4 regions of the Sporosarcina sp. P26b genome follow, and region 3 is predicted to be linked to each of the others. Evidence: riboswitches for the same ligand, from Rfam matches in the RefSeq annotation. Region 3 holds a riboswitch; each other region holds the start of a gene.

Region 1 (4,750 bases), on a different contig from region 3:
CCCCTCCGAAGCGCAAATCCCCACCCCAGCACTCTGCCAGCTTCTCATTGTTATCACGCCAAACTAGTATCCACACGCCTTTATTTGCTATACTGAAAAAAAGGAGGATTACGACTATGACTATCACATACTACGGCTATCCGAAATGTACCACATGCCGCAAAGCGAAGAAATGGCTCGAGAACGAGGGGATTTCATTCGAAGAACACAACATCGCCGAACAACCACCGAGCGAAGACGACCTTCGTAGCATGATCGCAAACTCCGGGCTCGAAATGAAGAAGTTCTTCAACACAAGCGGCATGAAATATCGCGAGCTCAATTTGAAAGACAAACTACCTACCATGACAGACGACGAAAAGATCGCACTGCTCGCTTCAGACGGAATGCTCATCAAACGTCCACTCGTGTCGGACAACCAAAAAGTGACCGTTGGTTTCAATGAAACAACATTCGCAGAAACATGGAAGAAATGATCTAGAATCTTGTCTTTACGCGGGAACTATGGCAAACTAAAGATAGATAAACTATTATATTTTTGGAGGTAACGACATGAGCACACCAAAAGATTTACGTTATTCAGAAGAGCACGAATGGGTAAAAGAAGAAGACGGTAAATACCGTATCGGAATCACACATTTTGCACAGTCTGAACTAGGGGATATCGTATTCGTTGAACTCCCACAAGTTGGCGATCAATTGAAATCTGACGAGCCTTTCGGAAGCGTTGAATCAGTGAAAACTGTTTCTGAATTGTATGCTCCACTAACTGGTAAAGTTGTAGAAGTGAACGAAAACCTTGAAGACAGCCCTGAATTGGTTAACGAATCTCCATACGAAGGTGCATGGATGGTTGTAGTTGAAATCGATGACAAAGCTGAATTGGATGCGTTAATGACAGCTGAACAATACGAAGAAATGACAGCTGAATAATCATCACAAAGGAAAGCGCTGGAACGTCTCAGCGTTTTTTTTACACTCTAGGAGGAAGCGCATGGACCTGAAAGTTCTCATTGTAGAAGGCGGTTCGGATCGTAAGCGGTTAGTGCCGATCCTTGCAGAGCCTGTAGAGATTCTTTGTACGAATGGTACCATCAGTGCGTACCACATCGAAGAACTGCTTGAGCCGTACGAGCAACATGAAATCTTCATATTTTTGGATGCGGACGCGTCAGGTGAATCCATTCGAAAGCTGTTCAAACAACTGTATCCGGAAGCTAGACACCTATACACGGATCGTCTCTATCGTGAAGTGGAGACGACGCCTATCAAGCTATTGGCCAGCATTTTAGCTGCCGCCAATTTTAAAGTACATCCTAAATTTTTGGCAGGTGGAACACATGAATAATTGGTCAATCGAAGACTGGAAACATGCAAAGGCGGCGGAGCAAATAGCCGCTTTTTATTTATTTACACCTATGTGTGGTACCTGTGCAGTCGCTTCGAAAATGTTAACGGTAATAGAAGCGATGCGACCGGAATTGCCCATTGGAAAAGCGGATTTGAATTACGTCCAGGATATTGCAATCGAATATGAAGTAGAGAGCGTTCCTTGTTTGCTCATTCAACGAAAAGGCGAGCCGATAGAAAAAATTTACGCTTTTCAATCTGTACCTTATCTACTGGAGAAGCTCAGTTGACAATAGAATTCGAAGTATGGTATAAGTAGATAATCAATTGAATACGTAACTCTTATAAAGAGCGGTGGAGGGAAGTGCCCTATGAAGCCCGGCAACCGTCACATATGTGAAATGGTGCCAATTCACTCAAAGTGTAATGCTTTGATAGATGAGAGAAATGGTAACGTACATATGTATATACGTTGGACCTTTCTGCTCAACTGCAGGAAGGTCTTTTTAAATTAAAGGTGGTGCGGAAAATGATTCAACTAGCAAACGTTCATAAAAGGTTCCAATTGAACCGTTCAGAAATTGTCGCAGTAGATGATGTGACATTTGACATCGAAGAAGGAGAAATTTTCGGCGTCATCGGATACAGCGGAGCAGGTAAAAGTACATTGATCAGACTACTGAATGGTCTTGAAACTCCGACGTCCGGTAGTATTAAGATTAATGAACAGGAAATGACGACGTTAAAAGGTGCAGGCTTGCGCAATGCGCGACAGAAAATCAGCATGATCTTTCAACACTTTAATTTGTTGTGGTCGAGAACGGTAGAAGAGAATATCATGTTTCCTCTTGAAATCGCTGGCGTGAAGAAATCGGCACGCAAGCAAAAAGTCAAAGAACTAATTGATTTAGTTGGATTGACAGGACGCGAAAAGGCGTATCCATCACAACTTTCAGGCGGTCAGAAGCAACGTGTCGGTATTGCACGTGCCCTTGCAAATGATCCGGAAGTATTGCTTTGTGATGAAGCGACATCCGCACTCGATCCAGAAACAACGAATGCTATTCTGGATTTATTAACGGATATTAATGAACGTCTTGGACTGACAATTGTTTTGATTACGCATGAAATGCATGTCATTCGTAAGATCTGTAATCGGGTGGCGGTCATGGAAGCCGGAAAAGTGATGGAAATCGGTAACGTGTTGGACGTTTTCCAATCTCCACAGGCTGATATTACGAAGCGTTTCATTTCACAAGTGACAGATACTGGTGATACGGATGCAGCGATGGCTCATTTACAAGAAGAAGTACCTCAAGGGAAGCTAGTGAAGTTAGCCTTCATTGGAGAGCGTACGGAACAGCCAGTGCTTGCTGAGTTAATCCGTAAATTTCCAATTGACGTCAACATCGTACAAGGGAATATTTCGACTACGCGTGACGGCGCATATGGCACATTAGTACTTCAATTGGTAGGCGATACAGCGGTCATTGATGAAGCAATCGTCTTCTTAGATGCCAATGAAGTAAAGACGGAGGTGCTGCTACATGATTGAGCAATGGTTCCCGAATGTTGACTGGGACAAAATGTGGCTTGCGACAGGCGAGACGCTCTATATGTCCGCATACTCGACATTCTTTACGTTCGTTTTTGGTATCGCACTTGGACTTATATTGTTTTTGACTAGCCCAGGACAATTATGGGCTAATAAAATGATTAACGTTATTACTGGCGCGTTCGTGAATATATTCCGATCAATTCCATTCATCATTTTAATTATTTTACTTATCCCATTTACAAAGTTATTGTTTGACAGCATGCGTGGACCGAATGCGGCATTGCCTGCGTTAATCATCGGGGCGGCTCCATTTTACGGACGCATGGTATTGATCGCGTTGCAGGAAATCGATAAAGGGGTTATCGAAGCAGCTCGCTCAATGGGTGCCAAAACATCCACTATTATTTTCAAGGTCTTGTTGCCTGAATCGATGCCAGCATTGGTTTCTGGAATTACGGTGACATCTATTGCACTTGTCGGCTATACGGCGATGGCAGGGGTCATTGGTGCTGGAGGGCTCGGTACACTTGCGTATTTAGAAGGGTTCCAGCGTAGCAGGGAAGACGTTACGATCATGGCAACGATTTTAGTATTGGTTGTCGTATTCATCATCCAAATTATTGGTGATCTCATTGTAAAACGTTTGGACAAACGGTAATAGGATTTTCAGGGTAACCTGTTGACCATAAAACATTCCATTAATGGAGAGGGAGAAATGTGGAGATGAAGAAATTTTTATTCGGTTTATTCGCAGCAGTATTAGTGCTTGCACTGGCAGCATGCGGAACGAAAGACGATAGCAAGGACGGGGCAGCACCAGATGTGGACGAGGCTGAAAAAGGCGAGAAAACAACATTGACAGTAGGGGCGTCTAACACGCCACACGCAGTCATTTTGGAAGAAGCAAAGCCATTACTAGCTGAAAAGGGCTATGATTTAGTAATTGAAAGTTACACAGATTATGTACTTCCCAATAAAGATTTGGATGAAGGTGAATTGGATGCGAACTACTTCCAACACATTCCATACTTAGAAAGTCAGATTGCTGATTTCGGTTATGATTTCGTCAATGCTGGTGCAATCCACATCGAGCCAATCGGTGTGTACTCTAAGAAATATGATTCACTTGAAGAACTTCCTGAAGGTGCTACAATCTTGATCAGTAACTCGGTTGCAGATCACGGACGTGTACTGGCTATGCTTGAGGAAAAAGGCTTGATTAAGTTGGCTGACGACGTAGAAAAAGTGAAAGCAGAAGTAGGAGATATCGTAGAAAATCCGAAAGATCTAAAGTTTGATGCGAACTACGAAGCGGCATTAATGCCTCAGTTATATGCGAATGATGAAGGCGATGCATTGTTGATCAACTCGAACTTTGCAATCGACGCTGGTTTAAATCCAATGGAAGATTCTATTGCGCTAGAAGATAAAGAGTCTCCTTATGTTAACGTAATTGCTGTAAATAGCGGTGACGAAGACAGTGATGCAATCAAAGCTTTGGTCGAAGTATTGACTTCAGAACAAATCCAAAACTTCATTTTAGACGAATGGTCTGGATCAGTCGTTCCAGTACAATAAACAAAGAAATGCCGGTAGCTATTGCAGCTACCGGTTTTTTATTAGGCTAGTTAAGCTCAATCATTTGCGTGAGCGCTCTATAGTGCCCGCTAAGCGCTCTATTCAAGCGTTTGAATGCTCTATAGGGCATGTTATTCGCTCTATTCGCATCCGTATTCGCTCATAGACCTCCCATAACCGCTCATAGACAACCCACGACCTCTAAATAAATTTACATTAACCCCAAACAAAATCTTCTTTATTCTTTCGACATGTGGTAAAGTT
Region 2 (4,750 bases), on a different contig from region 3:
CGTTCACCAATCAATAGAGGACGCATAGTTTCGTCATATAGTAATGGTTCGATACCTGAAACTGCATGGCCGTGAGGTTCCGCTATTTGGCGAGGCTTTAAGTCTTTTACTGCTTCTCTAATTGCACGAATGTGGTCAGGCGTCGTACCGCAGCAACCGCCAACCATATTTAGCCAGCCTTTTTCGGCAAAGCCTGCAAGCTTTTTTGATAGGGACTCAGGTGATTCGTGGTAATGTCCTTCCGCGTCCGGCAATCCAGCATTTGGATAGCACGTAACGTAGCTTGTCGCTAACTCTGATAATGAACGCAAGTGATCTGTCATGAATTCAGGACCCGTTGCGCAGTTCAAGCCGACCGATAGAGGGTGAACGTGTTCAATGGAAATATAGAAGGATTCGATGCTTTGGCCTGCGAGAGTTGTACCCATAGGCTCGATTGTACCTGAAATCATAATGGGTATTTCGCGTCCAAGTTCTTCAAACGCCTTTTTAATGCCAATCGTACCAGCCTTTACGTTCAGCATATCCTGACTCGTTTCCATCAGAATCAAGTCACTGCCTGCTTCGATAAGTGCCTTTGCTTGAACGTAGAAATCATGAGATAATTCATCGAACGTAATCCCACCTGTAACGGAAAGTGTCTTTGTCGTTGGTCCGATTGCACCTGCGACAAAACGTGGCCATTCCGGTGTAGAGAACTTCGCCGCACTCTTTTTTGCAATTTCAACTGACTTTGCATTAATTTCATTTGCGCGGTGACCTAGTGAAAATTCATTCAGCACAAGGGGTGTACCACCAAACGTATTCGTGCAAATGATATCAGCGCCAGCTTCTAAGTACTCATCGTGAATCTTTTCTAAAACATCAGGGCGTAACACACTCATGTATTCGTTACATCCATCGTATTCTTCTCCGCCGAAGTCCTCTGTCGAGAAATCTTCCGCTTGTAGCATCGTCCCCATCGCACCGTCAATGATCAGGATTCGTTTATCTAGTTGTTCTTCAATAGGATGTCTCTGCATGTAGTAATTCCCTCTCCTTCTGCTCGTCTAATTCCTTAATATACTCATACAACTCTAACGTCATATCGTAACGAAGGAATGGTGTAATTAGATAGATACCTTTAAAGTATTTCGCTGCTGTATCAAGAAGTTCTTTTGCGATTTCCAGGCCAACTTCTGTCGATTGATCTCGATCATCACTGCACTGGCGCATTCTTTCCAATACTTCATCGGAAAGCTTAATGCCAGGTACTTCGTGATGCAAGAACTCTGCGTTTCGAATATTCGTCAACGGCATAATCCCAATAAAAATCGGTGTGTCCAAATGCTTCGTTGCTTCATATACTTCTATGATTTTTTCTTTTGTATAAACAGGTTGAGTGATAAAGTAGTCTGCGCCCGCTTCGATTTTCTTATCTAGCCGCTGTACGGCACGTTCCACTACGCGTACGTTCGGATTGAATGCTGCTGAAATAGAGAAGTTGGCTTTTTTGCGCAATGGCTTTCCAGAGAAGGAAATACCTTCATTCAACTTTTTGATTAATTGTATTAACTCCATACTGTTCACGTCATAAACGCTCGTAGCCCCTGGGAAATCTCCCACTTTCGTTGGGTCACCTGTTACCGCCAGCACATCCGTGATACCTAGTGCATCCAAACCCATCAAATGTGACTGCAATCCAATAAGATTATGATCGCGACATGTCAAATGAACGAGCGGGCGAATATTGTGTTGCATTTTAATGATTGAGCCCATCGCCATATTACTGATACGAGGGGAGGCAAGTGAGTTGTCCGCCATTGTGATCGCGTCAACGCCTGCATCGTATAATACGTTCGCGCCTTTGACATAATCTTCTGTCTCTAAATGGCGCGGTGTATCCAACTCTACAATCACCGTACGCTCTGTTTTGGCTTTTATGTGAAGCGGTTGGTGTTGTACAGGACTCGCTTCTTGGATGACGATAGGTTTTGACGGCTGTACGACTTTTTCTGTAATAGGCGCAAGTCTAGCTAACTGCGTTTTGGCTGCTTTAATATGTTTAGGCGTTGTACCGCAACATCCACCGATTAACCGAACCCCTTGATCGCGTAGTAGTACGGCAGCACGACCGAAATACTCTGCCTCTGATTCATAGACTATTCGTCCATCTTCTACGTCTAATAGGCTGGCGTTTGGATAAGCTGATAAAAATGCTTTTTTCGGTAACGTGACATTATCGAATGCTTGAATCGTGTGGTAAGGTCCTAAGCGACAGTTGACGCCTACAACGTCTGCACCGAGAGACTCAAGTTGGTGAAGAGCATCGTTTAATGAAAGTCCGTTTTGAAGTACACCGGGGTCATGCATAGAAACTTGTGCAATTAATGGCACGTCCGTAACTTTCTTTAATGTGCTAACAACAGATGCTAATTCTTCAAAATCATAATAGGTCTCCAATAAAAGACCGTCGGGATCACCTGTTAATAATGCGTTTGCTTGTTCTAATACGACTTTTTCTATTTCATCCAATGTCGCATCACTTTTACGAATGCCACGTAGACCGCCGATTGTGCCAAGAACGAATTGTCCGCCAGGTGCTGCTGCGCGCTTTGCGATTTGGATGGCTGCTTTATTGAATTCCGTCACATGACTCTCCAAACCATATCGGGCCAATTTAATCGCGTTAGCGCTGTATGTGTTCGTTTGGATGATATCTGCACCTGCTGCGATGTAGTCTTGGTGAATTTGCTCTATAATTTCGGGCTTTTCTATGTTTAGCTCTTCATAACAATAATCAATTCCGTAAGAATATAAAATCGTCCCCATTGCCCCATCTGCTGTTAGGACATTTGTTTGTAGTTTCTCTAGCAATGACATGTTCCCATCTCCCCTTTGCTTTTCTAATCAAAAAAAGCCTTCAAGTATATTAGAAGGCTTTGTAATCTCAATGACTAGTTCCCTCTCATCTTTTCAGTGCGTCAACTTGACAGACTGCTGGAAGTAGCACCTTGCCTAAACGGCTGGTTGCTGAAGCGTCGACGGGCCAGTCCCTCAGCTTCTCTTGATAAGATACGATTCTTATTCAATTATTTTGATTATTCTAACCACATCATAGCGGCTTTGTTGTTCTTCGTCAAGTGAACATTCAGTGAAGTTCGTAGTCGGGATTTGCAACATAGAGAAATTGCGATATTTATGATAAAGTTAAAGGAGTAAATTGAAAAGGTGAGGAATTATGCGGTTCTTTAAATACTCATTTCCAATCGCTGTTCTTGTAGGTACTCTTGCTTGGATCATGATAGGTAATAGTTACGAAGAAGTTACTTATGATATGCGCGTGTACATTACGATTGCAGCTGCAATATTTAGTGGTTTAATTTCAAGCGTTCTGTTCCGTAAAGAAAAGGAAGAACAGATTGATAAGAAGAAGTAGGCTGTCAGCATGATGCTGCAGTCTTTTTTTTATTTATTTTTAGAGTTAACTTAAGAATAAATAGTGTTGACACAAGATGAGTTAACCTCTATTATTTTTATGGTAACTAATATAAAAAGAGGTGACATGATGGCAACTGCAACAGAGAGTCGACCGGTCAGTAGATTCAATGCACTAACCATTGTATACAGTGGAATGTTCGCATCATTAATGATGATTGGTGCAAATATTACATCCTTCGTGCCGTTTTTAGTAGTTGGTGGAGTACCTATTACATTGCAAACGTTTTTCGCAATCTTGTCGGGACTATTACTCGGCAGCCGTCTAGGTGCGTTATCAATGACGGTGTATATGTTAATAGGGCTAGCGGGTGCACCGGTTTTCGCAAGATTTTCAGGCGGATTCGGTCAGATATTAAGTCCGACGTTCGGTTTTATTGTTACTTTCATTCTAATTGCTTATGTAGCGGGAAAGATTGTCGAGCGAAATCAGACCCTGCCTGCTTTTATTACCGCAGCGCTAGTCGCTACCGCAATCAACTACATACTAGGTACAAGTTGGATGTATTTTGCGTATAAGATGTGGGCTGCTGCACCCGAGGTGTTTTCTTATAAGATTGCATGGCTATGGATGATGCCTCCACTGCCAAAAGATCTAATTCTAGCTGTGTTGTCAGGCATGTTTGCGTTCAGAATATCAAAACACTTGAAAGTGAGGCGTACATTATAATGAATTACCAACAACTCGCTACTAGAGTACTAGAAGGACATGTATTAACCGACGAGGAATCACTTGCACTATTAAACAGCCCAGATGAAGATTTACTATTATTGCTGCATGCAACGTACTCGATTCGATCACATTATTTCGGAAATAAAGTAAAGTTGAATATGATCATCAATACGAAATCAGGTTTATGTCCGGAGAACTGTGGTTATTGCGCTCAGTCCATCGTTTCAAAAGCGCCTGTCGAAAAGTATGCAATGATGAAATCAGAAGAGATACTTGAAGGTGCGGAGCGTGCGGCTGCCAATAAAGCAGGCACTTATTGCATCGTTGCAAGTGGACGGGGACCACGTGACAGTGAACTGGACATAGTCATTGACTCTGTTAAACAAATTAAAGAAAAGCATAAAGGAATGACGGTATGTGCTTGCCTAGGAATTTTGAAGCCAGGACAAGCGACTCGTTTGAAAGAGGCAGGAGTAGATCGCTACAACCACAACTTGAACACATCCGCAGAGCATCACGAAAGTATAACAACGTCGCACACATACGAAGATCGTGTAAACACTGTAGGATTGGCCAAAGAAGCAGGCATTTCTCCGTGTT
Region 3 (4,750 bases):
CCCGTGCACTTCGAAGAAATCACATCTACTATAAAGAACTTTATTTCAGATTCATTTGGTTGGTACTATTTACTGACTGTTTCCATGTTGTTCTTCGTTTCAGTATATTTAATATTCAGTCCGATCGGTAGAATCCGATTGGGGAAAGACACGGATAGACCACAATTTTCATTATTTTCATGGCTTGCTATGTTATTTTCAGCAGGTATGGGGATCGGTCTTGTATTCTATGGGGCAGCAGAACCACTATCGCATTATGCAGTAGACCCTGCTACAACAGCTCCTGAAACGAAAGCCGCTTATAAAGAAGCAATGCGCGAAACATTTTTCCACTGGGGATTCCATGCGTGGTCCGTTTACGGTATGACGGCTTTAGCATTAGCGTACTTCCAGTTCCGTAAAGGGCAACCCGGCTTAATCTCCGCAACACTTCGTCCAATCTTTGGTGATCGTGTGGACGGAAAACTAGGGACGGTTATTGACGTATTCGCGATATTCGCTACTGTTTTTGGTGTAGCTACATCACTTGGATTCGGTGCGGTTCAGATTAACGCCGGACTCAATTACTTATTCAATATCCCAATTGGATTCTGGTCACAGTTCGTCATCATCGCAATAGTGACGGTATTATTCATGATTTCCGCATGGAGTGGACTTGGAAAAGGAATAAGAATTTTATCCAATACCAATATGATATTGGCATTAGCTTTGTTAATCTTCATTATCGCGCTCGGCCCAACATTATTAATCTTCAACATGTTCACTGATTCTATCGGAGGTTACTTGGAACATCTGATTCGAATGAGTTTCCGTACAGCACCACTGACGCCTGAAAATCGTTCATGGCTCAATGACTGGACGCTTTTCTACTGGTCTTGGTGGATAGCTTGGTCACCATTTGTCGGTATGTTCATTGCACGCGTTTCAAAAGGCAGAACGATTCGCGAGTTCATGATAGGCGTACTGGTTGTACCTACAGTATTGAGTATGGTTTGGTTCGCAGCATTCGGTACTACAGCGATCGAAACACAAAAAGCAGGCATTATCGACCTGGCTTCAAGCGCAACTGAACTGACAATCTTTGAGATGTTCAGTGGACTACCTTGGTCATTTGTGATTTCCATCATTGCCATCTTGCTGATTACATCATTCTTCATTACTTCAGCGGATTCGGCTACATTTGTACTCGGCATGCAGTCGTCGTACGGTTCATTGACTCCGCCTAATAATTTAAAAATTGTATGGGGTGTCATTCAATCTTCCATCGCAATTATCCTACTTTATGTGGGTGGATTGGACGCATTGCAAAACGTCATTATTATTGCCGCTTTGCCATTCTCCATTATACTGATTATGATGGTTACTTCCCTGTTCAAATCATTGAAGGATGAACGAAAACGAATAAAACGCAAGTAAAAAAAGGAACACCAACGCAAATTTGCGAGGTGTTCCTTTTTTGTATATCAATTTGTTGCTTTTTCAATTGCTTGTTTCAAATCCGCAATAATATCCTCTGCCGATTCCAATCCGACTGATAGACGGATTAGTTCTTCGCTTACACCCGAGTTTTTCAAATCCTCTGCCGATAACTGTTGATGTGTAGTCGAAGCTGGATGGATGATCAACGACTTTGCATCCCCAACGTTCGCGACATGAGACCAAATCTCCACATTATCGATAACTTCGCGACCTGCATCGCGACCACCTTTTATTCCAAATACAATGATGGAGCCGTACCCGTTCTTCAAGTGTTTAGTAGCCAGTTCCGCTGTAGGATGATCTTCAAGACCCGTATATGTCACCCATTCTACTGCATCATGACCTTGCAGGAATGCCGCCACTTTCTGCGCATTTTCATTGTGGCGAGGTACGCGTAAATGAAGTGTTTCTAGGCCTTGCAACAAGTTGAATGCACTGTCAGGAGCTAGACATGGACCAAAGTCTCTTAGCAATTGCACACGCAGTTTTGTTGCGAAAGCAGCCGCTGCAGTGTCGATACCGTAACGTAAGCCATGGTAAGACTCATCAGGCTCTGTGAACCCAGGGAATCTTCCTTGCGTCCAGTCAAATTTACCTGCATCGACCGCTACTCCACCAATTGTCGTACCATGCCCACCAATCCATTTCGTTGCTGAATGAATAACAACGTCCGCACCGAATTCAATCGGATTCGAGCCATATGGAGATGGGAATGTATTATCGACAAGCAATGGAATCCCATTTTCATGCGCGATATTCGCAACAGCTTCCACATCCAGAACCTGCAAGCTTGGGTTACCGATAGTTTCTGCAAACAAGGCTTTTGTTTTATCCGTAATGGCTGCTTCAAAATTCTTCGGGTCAGAAGCATCAACAAACTTTACAGTAATACCGTAACGCGGTAATGTCACAGCAAATAAGTTGTATGTACCACCGTACAGATTGCTAGCTGCAACAATTTCATCGCCAGCTTCGGCAATGTTCATAATAGAGAACGCAATGGCCGCCATTCCGGAAGACAACGCAACCGCCGCAGTCCCTCCTTCAAGCTGTGCAACGCGCTCTTCGAAAACAGCTACTGTCGGGTTCGTGATACGTGTATAGATATTGCCTGCTTCTTTTAAGGCAAATAAGTTTTGAGCATGTTCCGTGTCTCTGAATACATAAGAAGTCGTACGATGAATTGGCAACGCACGTGAACCCGACTCCGGATCCGGCTTTTGCCCTCCATGTAATAAAATCGTTTCTGGCTGTAAATTCGTCATAACCATTCCCCTTTTTTATCATGTCTTTTTATCATGTATCGATGGAACACTCGAAAAGTGGCAGAGGGCGCCTAGCTGCGACAGGCGTTGGAGGGCTGAACACAAAGGAGTGTTCTTCTCCTTTTCGTTTAGACCGAAACGTCCCGAGCAGCTGCCCTCTGGAACTAGACACTCGAAAAGTGCAAGAGGGAGCTTAGGTACACAAAAAACCCTTCTTCCTAATAAGAAGAGGGCTGCGCTTTCGCTTATTCCTCCCTTATCTTCCAAACTACTTATAGTTTGTAGGAAGTAGCACCTTTGCTTTCGCCGGTTGCCGGGCATCACAGGGCCTAATCCCTCCGCCGCTCTTGATAAGAGTGTGTCTATTCGTTTTCCATCGTTGAAAAATAGTATACGGCTATTCCGAGTCTATTGCAAGGTAATTTAATAGAATGTTTTGAAATTAGTATAAGTTTTGACATGTTGACATGAAAAATGGAACAGTGAAACCGCCGTTAATCTAATGTTAGTGACGTTTGAAGTTTTTCCACTTGCCACTTCACTAAAAATCGCCAGAAACATGTTCAATGAACGATGTTCTGGCGATGTTGATTTTATTAGAATATATCCCACCAAATCTTCACGGCCGATGCCATGATGAGAACGGCAAGGATGCTTTGTAGGACTTTGGTGTTTACTCTACGGCTGACTTTCACACCGATTGGAGCTGCGATAATGCTTGCGATTATCATGACGAGAGCAGGTCCGTACGGCACTTGCCCAGTGAAAAATTTACCTGACGCCGAACCTACTGATGATAGTAATGTGATGGCCAATGATGTAGCAATTGTAACGCGTGTTGGGATCTTTAGGATGACGAGCATAATCGGTACCATGATAAATGCACCACCAGCTCCAACGATTCCTGCTGCCAATCCAACAATGAATGCCGCACTGGAAGCTATGATGCGATTAAATGTAATTTCTTCAATCGGCTGATCATCCAACCCCTTTTTCGGAATAAACATCATAATTGCCGCAAGCACAGCCAGAATACCATAGACGATATTTACAGTCGCTTCTGATAGCATACTGGAACCTGCACCGCCGATCACACTGCCGATCAACACACTAATCCCCATATAAAGAACAAGTGGCTTCAAAATCAGATTACTTTTTCGGTACGCCAAAACTCCTGAAAGTGACGCAAAGAATACTTCAACTGCAGTTATACCAGCTACTTCATGTGGTGTAAACGCAGTAAAACCAAGTAGTGCAGGAATAAATAACAACATTGGATATTTGACAATCGCGCCCCCGATTCCCATCATTCCGGAAAGGAACGAGCCGACGAGTCCAATGAGGAAGATCGTAATAATAAATGGAATGGTCATGATGTTCTCCCTTCTTCCTGATGAAAGAGGGAGACAGCCATTCCCTCTACCCTAAGTTTACCCTTTTTGGATCCAAAATTTAAAGACATCGGACTCTTGTTGCTGGTCTTTTATTTCATGATTACCAGAAGCCGCCCATGCTGTCAGGTCGGATACCGATCCTTTGTCTGTCGTATGAATCTCCAGAACATCTCCTGTTTGCATATCCTTCATTGCTTTCTTTGCACGTACGATCGGCATTGGACACGCTAGCCCTTTTGCGTCTAAAAATGTTGTTGAACTCATATTTATCTTCTCCTTTTAATGTGGGTTATTGTTTTACAGCTGATTTAATATAACTATTTACCGTACCGCACAGCGATTCGGGCCAATCTCCATCTCACGTTGCGTTTCTTCGTCAGGTTGGATTTTCCCCATATTCATCTGTCGTATTTCCTGATACGCGTTCGGTTGCGGAGGCAAGTTCCCCGTGACTAATTCTCTGAACTCTTTTTCATCTTCAATGCTCAAGCCGTGGTTTTGCTTATACAACACGCCAAGCTTTTCCGACACGCTGCCGTCTTCATTCAACTCATCTATAATCATGAAGTGAGCCGGTAAAACCGTTAGTTCTTCTGACAATTCTTTATAACG
Region 4 (4,750 bases), on a different contig from region 3:
AGGAAGTGGTAAGAATGGTGAGCCGAAGCAAGTAGAGAATGTTGGTTCAGGAGCAGTAATTCCACGCTCAGTTCCAGCAAGCTTGGAAGTGAAACCGCTCAAGAAGTGGTACATTGCCTGTTCTTTTGTAAGGATCGAGATCGGAGGCAATACTCCGGAAGCGTCGGCAGTTAGGAAGATAATATTCTTAGGATGACCAGCAACAGACGGTGTCACGATGTTATCGATATTTTCGATAGGGTAAGCGGCACGTGTGTTTTCTGTCAATGATTTATCATCATAATCTGGAATGCGCGTTACTTCATCCAATACAACGTTTTCTAAAACTGCACCGAAACGGATTGCTCCGAAAATTTCAGGTTCTTTTTCTGCAGAAAGATTGATACATTTTGCGTAACATCCACCTTCAATGTTAAATACGCCGTTATCAGACCAGCCATGCTCATCGTCTCCGATTAGTTTACGGTTAGCATCTGCTGAAAGAGTAGTTTTACCTGTTCCAGAAAGTCCGAAGAACAAAGCAACGTCGCCTTCTTCACCTACGTTTGCTGAACAGTGCATAGAAAGAATACCTTGTTCAGGTAGCAAGAAGTTCATAACAGAGAAAATAGATTTTTTCATTTCTCCTGCGTACTCTGTTCCACCAATCAAAACAATTCGTTTCTCGAGTGATACGATGATGAAAGTTTCCGAATTAGTGCCATCCACTTTTGGATCCGCTTTGAATGAAGGGGCAGCCAAAATTGTGAATTGCGATTCGTGTGCTTGTAATTCTTCTTCTGTTGGACGGATGAATAGCTGGTGAACGAATAGGTTCTGCCAAGCTAATTCATTGATTACTTGGATAGACAACTGGGAGTCTTTATCCGCGCCTGCAAATCCTTTAAAAACGAAGAGCTCGTCTTTTTCCTTCAAATGATCAATGACTTTCGTGTATAATGAATCAAAGATCTCTTCTGAAATTGGGCTGTTCGTGCTACCCCAATCTACTTTATCCTTAGACACTGCATCTTCAACGATGAATTTGTCCTTAGGTGAGCGTCCTGTGTACTTGCCTGTACGTGCAGTAATTGCGCCGTCTGCTGAAAGTTTAGCTTCGCCTCTTGCTGCTGCTTTTTCCGTTAATTCTGCTACAGACGCTTGGATCGTCACGTTGCTTCCACTAAGAAGACTTTTTAAACTATCATCAATTTTTGCAGATATCATATTTACATACCGTCCTTTGCGTAGTCGATTTATTTATCTTGATAAGAATATCCTAATTCGTAAATAGTATAACACATTAAGAATATTAATCTATACTAATGGAAAACTCAAGTGATTTAGAATAAAAAAATTGACAAAATCCAAACTTTTTAATAAGATGTGACATGAACGGATACTCTTATCCCGAGTTGGTGGAGGGTACAGGCCCTGTGAAACCCGGCAACCTGCAATAGACAGTAGTCTAGCGCGAAGGTGCCAAACCTGAAGCAAGGTTTAATTCCTTGGACGATAAGAGTGAAAGGTGCTGCGCGTGAAATTTTGCCTTTTACTCATGGATTGAATGTGAGTGAAGGGCTTTTTATATTGTCTAGCCCTGAATCCTTATGGTATATGCTTGACGTCTAGGCGTGGAACTTTACCAGGGACTTATGAGAGTACCGTATCATGATGCTTAATATAGGGGGAAACAAAATGACAAACCGTCGACTGTTTACATCAGAATCAGTTACAGAAGGCCATCCAGACAAGATGTGCGACCAAATTTCAGACGCAATTTTAGATGCGATCCTAACCGAGGATCCAAATGCGCGTGTGGCATGTGAAACGAGTATCACGACTGGACTCGTATTAGTAATGGGAGAAATCACTACGACAACGTACGTGGATATTCCAAAAGTAGTTCGCGATACTGTAAAGGAAATTGGATATGTTCGTGCGAAATACGGCTTTGATTACGAAACATCTGCTGTACTTACATCTATTGATGAGCAATCACCTGAAATTGCTGCTAGTGTCAACGTGGCACTTGAAGCGCGTGAAGGGTCTATGACAGATGAAGACATAGATGACATCGGAGCAGGTGACCAAGGTTTAATGTTCGGATATGCATGTAATGAAACACCGGAACTTATGCCTTTACCAATTAGTCTTTCTCATAAATTGGCACGACGTTTAGCAGAAGCACGTAAGGAAGAACTAATTCCTTATTTGCGTCCTGATGGCAAAACACAAGTAACAGTAGAGTATGATCAGGATAATAATCCAGTGCGAATTGACACGATTGTTATTTCCACACAACATCATCCTGAAGCTACACTCAAACAAATCGAGAAAGATATTAAAGAAGTAGTCATCGATGCAGTCGTTCCCAAAAACTTGTTGGACGAGCATACGAAATACTTCATTAACCCTACCGGCAGCTTCGTCGTTGGTGGTCCTCAAGGAGACTCCGGTCTAACTGGACGTAAAATCATCGTTGATACGTACGGTGGTTATGCACGACATGGTGGGGGAGCGTTCTCAGGTAAAGATGCTACAAAAGTGGATCGTTCCGCTTCTTATGCAGCTCGTTACGTAGCTAAGAACATCGTGGCAGCTGGACTAGCTGAGCACTGTGAGGTCCAGTTGGCATATGCGATTGGTGTAGCAAGCCCAGTTTCTATCTCGATCAACACATTCGACACAGGTAAACTATCCGAAACACAATTAGTGGAGTTCGTACGTGAATTGTTTGACCTTCGTCCGGCAGGCATTATTAAAATGCTCGACCTACGTCGTCCAATCTACAAACAAACAGCAGCGTACGGTCACTTTGGCCGCACGGATATCGAATTGCCATGGGAGCAGACGGATAAAGTGGAAGCGTTGAAAGAACTTGCTAGTAAAGTACGTGTAAAGCAATAATGGAGTGCAGAAAGGGGAAAACATTTCCTCTTTCTGCATTTTTTATTTATTTGCCGGCGTAATATGAAAAGGAATCAATTCATAATCTGCCTCTTCATAAGCTACTAGCAATCCTTGATCCTCAATGTCTTTTTTCAAAACAGTCTTTTGCTTTACTTCAACGTCAAATGAATAGCTAAATGGATAATTTTCCACCTTAATAGTGTGCTGATCTGCAAAATAGATCCCAATTCGTCCTATCGGTAATGCAGGGAAAATGCCTGTTGAAGGAATGCCGTCGCGAAAGAATATATGTTCATTCGCTTTGGCGACACCTGGATCATTCACACAACAATATAAAGAAAAGTTATCTCCAAGCTGAAGCAAGGCAAAATGCTTTTCAAATAATTCCTTATCAAAATCCTCGATTTCTTTATACAATCGTTCACGACGATTCTGTTCTCCCTCGATAAATAGCTTAGCTTCTTTTTCGTTATTACTCTGTATAAACTGTTCATAATGAAGACTACAAAGCATAGCTGCATAGTGGTCAATCTTTTCTACATCATCGATTCCTTGACGATAAAGTACTGTTTTAGGGAGAAGTGGGAAGTCAGTGAATCGAAAAGGTACCGACTTCGCATCATTCCAAAAAGGCTGTTTATCAAAAGGAGCCCAGCCGATGTCGTGGTTACGAATGGCAGTCAATACGGAATGACGCCATTGATCTTCAGGAAACATATCCTTTTTCCAGTGTTTCATTAATTCACCGGCTAGGTGTCCATGATGATGTTGTTGCACAAAGCTAAATGTTTTCTCGTGTTCACGTACAATCATCAACTCATCCTTTCTTGTCAGGAGGGACGCTATCATTTTTTATGATCTCTTCTTTAATTTCTTCCTTTACTTTTTCAATTTTCTCCATTTCTTCCTGATACATTTCTTCTGCTTCTGTTGTCCCGACAATCAGGGGCTCTTCATTGAAATCGATGCGTTTGCCATATCGTACAAGTTCATAAATAATCATACCGTTATTCGGTTTACCATTTACGGTTTTCATTGGAATGGAGTCAAATAAAACGAAATAGAAGGCGTAGAATATAAAACGGCTCCAAAATGTTTTAGACTCTTCAAGAAAGCCATTTGCAATCAGCGCATTTATTATGACTGCCACGATCACGTTAATCAAAATCGGCCCAGCATATATACATATATACGCGAAATTACTTTTTCTCTTTACTGAATCAAAAGAAAACCAGCTATTTACATGATAATATTTTCGTATATCTAAAACACCAAATTTAAAAAGCCTGGGTCCAGATCCAATAGTGAGTCTGGCATTTTTCACACCGAATAGACCACTAATTATAAAATAACCAGCTTCCCTTATAAACGTAACGGCAGGTAGAATGATAAAACTTGAAATGACCAAGCTAAGGAGATCCGCTAAACCGAACATATCGTGTCGACTCCTTCTATAAGTTCTTCTAATGATTCAATAGCTCTAACAGTAAAATACCCATTTTCCGCGAAATCAATCGTTTTGGTATTACTGTTTTATAAACATGCCATAATAAGTCATGTTTGATTTATGTAAGAGCGGGAAAATATAAAACATTAATCGAATACATGTAGTATTCGGAGGAGGAATAGGATATGGCGAAAATAGCGGTAGAAGTACCATTTGAAGACATTAAACAAGCATTAGAGGAAAAAGGACATGAAGTGAAGATGTTCGCAAGTGATGAACATGTAAGCGGCTATGATATGGGCGTAGTACGTGCCTTGAGCGATGTCAACATCGACCAATTCGACTTCCCCGTGGTAAGCGTTGAAGGCAACTCCGTACAAGACATTGTAGAAGATGTTGAAAAAAGATTAC

What was found. Region 3 has a riboswitch for S-adenosylmethionine ahead of CSV69_RS07125 (O-acetylhomoserine aminocarboxypropyltransferase/cysteine synthase family protein). Riboswitches for the same ligand answer to the same signal wherever they lie in the genome.
Region 1: linked by a shared signal. The riboswitch ahead of CSV69_RS12295 (methionine ABC transporter ATP-binding protein) and the one ahead of CSV69_RS07125 (O-acetylhomoserine aminocarboxypropyltransferase/cysteine synthase family protein) in region 3 are both predicted to bind S-adenosylmethionine.
Region 2: linked by a shared signal. The riboswitch ahead of CSV69_RS06435 (bifunctional homocysteine S-methyltransferase/methylenetetrahydrofolate reductase) and the one ahead of CSV69_RS07125 (O-acetylhomoserine aminocarboxypropyltransferase/cysteine synthase family protein) in region 3 are both predicted to bind S-adenosylmethionine.
Region 4: linked by a shared signal. The riboswitch ahead of metK (methionine adenosyltransferase) and the one ahead of CSV69_RS07125 (O-acetylhomoserine aminocarboxypropyltransferase/cysteine synthase family protein) in region 3 are both predicted to bind S-adenosylmethionine.

Annotation. Positions count from the first base shown of each region.
Region 1 is NZ_PDYW01000016.1:387-5,136, forward strand. It holds gene CSV69_RS12275 (arsenate reductase family protein) at 117-476, shown strand; gene gcvH (glycine cleavage system protein GcvH) at 553-933, shown strand; gene CSV69_RS12285 (toprim domain-containing protein) at 995-1,348, shown strand; gene CSV69_RS12290 (thioredoxin family protein) at 1,341-1,640, shown strand; SAM riboswitch class I at 1,690-1,795, shown strand; gene CSV69_RS12295 (methionine ABC transporter ATP-binding protein) at 1,880-2,905, shown strand; gene CSV69_RS12300 (methionine ABC transporter permease) at 2,898-3,566, shown strand; gene CSV69_RS12305 (MetQ/NlpA family ABC transporter substrate-binding protein) at 3,632-4,486, shown strand.
Region 2 is NZ_PDYW01000004.1:158,674-163,423, reverse strand. It holds gene metH (methionine synthase) at 1-1,022, opposite strand, end outside; gene CSV69_RS06435 (bifunctional homocysteine S-methyltransferase/methylenetetrahydrofolate reductase) at 1,003-2,862, opposite strand; SAM riboswitch class I at 2,945-3,056, opposite strand; gene CSV69_RS06430 (hypothetical protein) at 3,221-3,418, shown strand; gene CSV69_RS06425 (biotin transporter BioY) at 3,545-4,147, shown strand; gene bioB (biotin synthase BioB) at 4,147-4,750, shown strand, end outside.
Region 3 is NZ_PDYW01000005.1:56,029-60,778, reverse strand. It holds gene CSV69_RS07130 (glycine betaine uptake BCCT transporter) at 1-1,416, shown strand, start outside; gene CSV69_RS07125 (O-acetylhomoserine aminocarboxypropyltransferase/cysteine synthase family protein) at 1,464-2,744, opposite strand; SAM riboswitch class I at 2,998-3,101, opposite strand; gene CSV69_RS07120 (sulfite exporter TauE/SafE family protein) at 3,341-4,117, opposite strand; gene CSV69_RS07115 (sulfurtransferase TusA family protein) at 4,175-4,402, opposite strand; gene CSV69_RS07110 (MBL fold metallo-hydrolase) at 4,460-4,750, opposite strand, start outside.
Region 4 is NZ_PDYW01000001.1:15,699-20,448, forward strand. It holds gene pckA (phosphoenolpyruvate carboxykinase (ATP)) at 1-1,206, opposite strand, end outside; SAM riboswitch class I at 1,382-1,501, shown strand; gene metK (methionine adenosyltransferase) at 1,678-2,889, shown strand; gene CSV69_RS00130 (DUF3891 family protein) at 2,932-3,741, opposite strand; gene CSV69_RS00135 (hypothetical protein) at 3,710-4,327, opposite strand; gene CSV69_RS00140 (YkuS family protein) at 4,525-4,750, shown strand, end outside.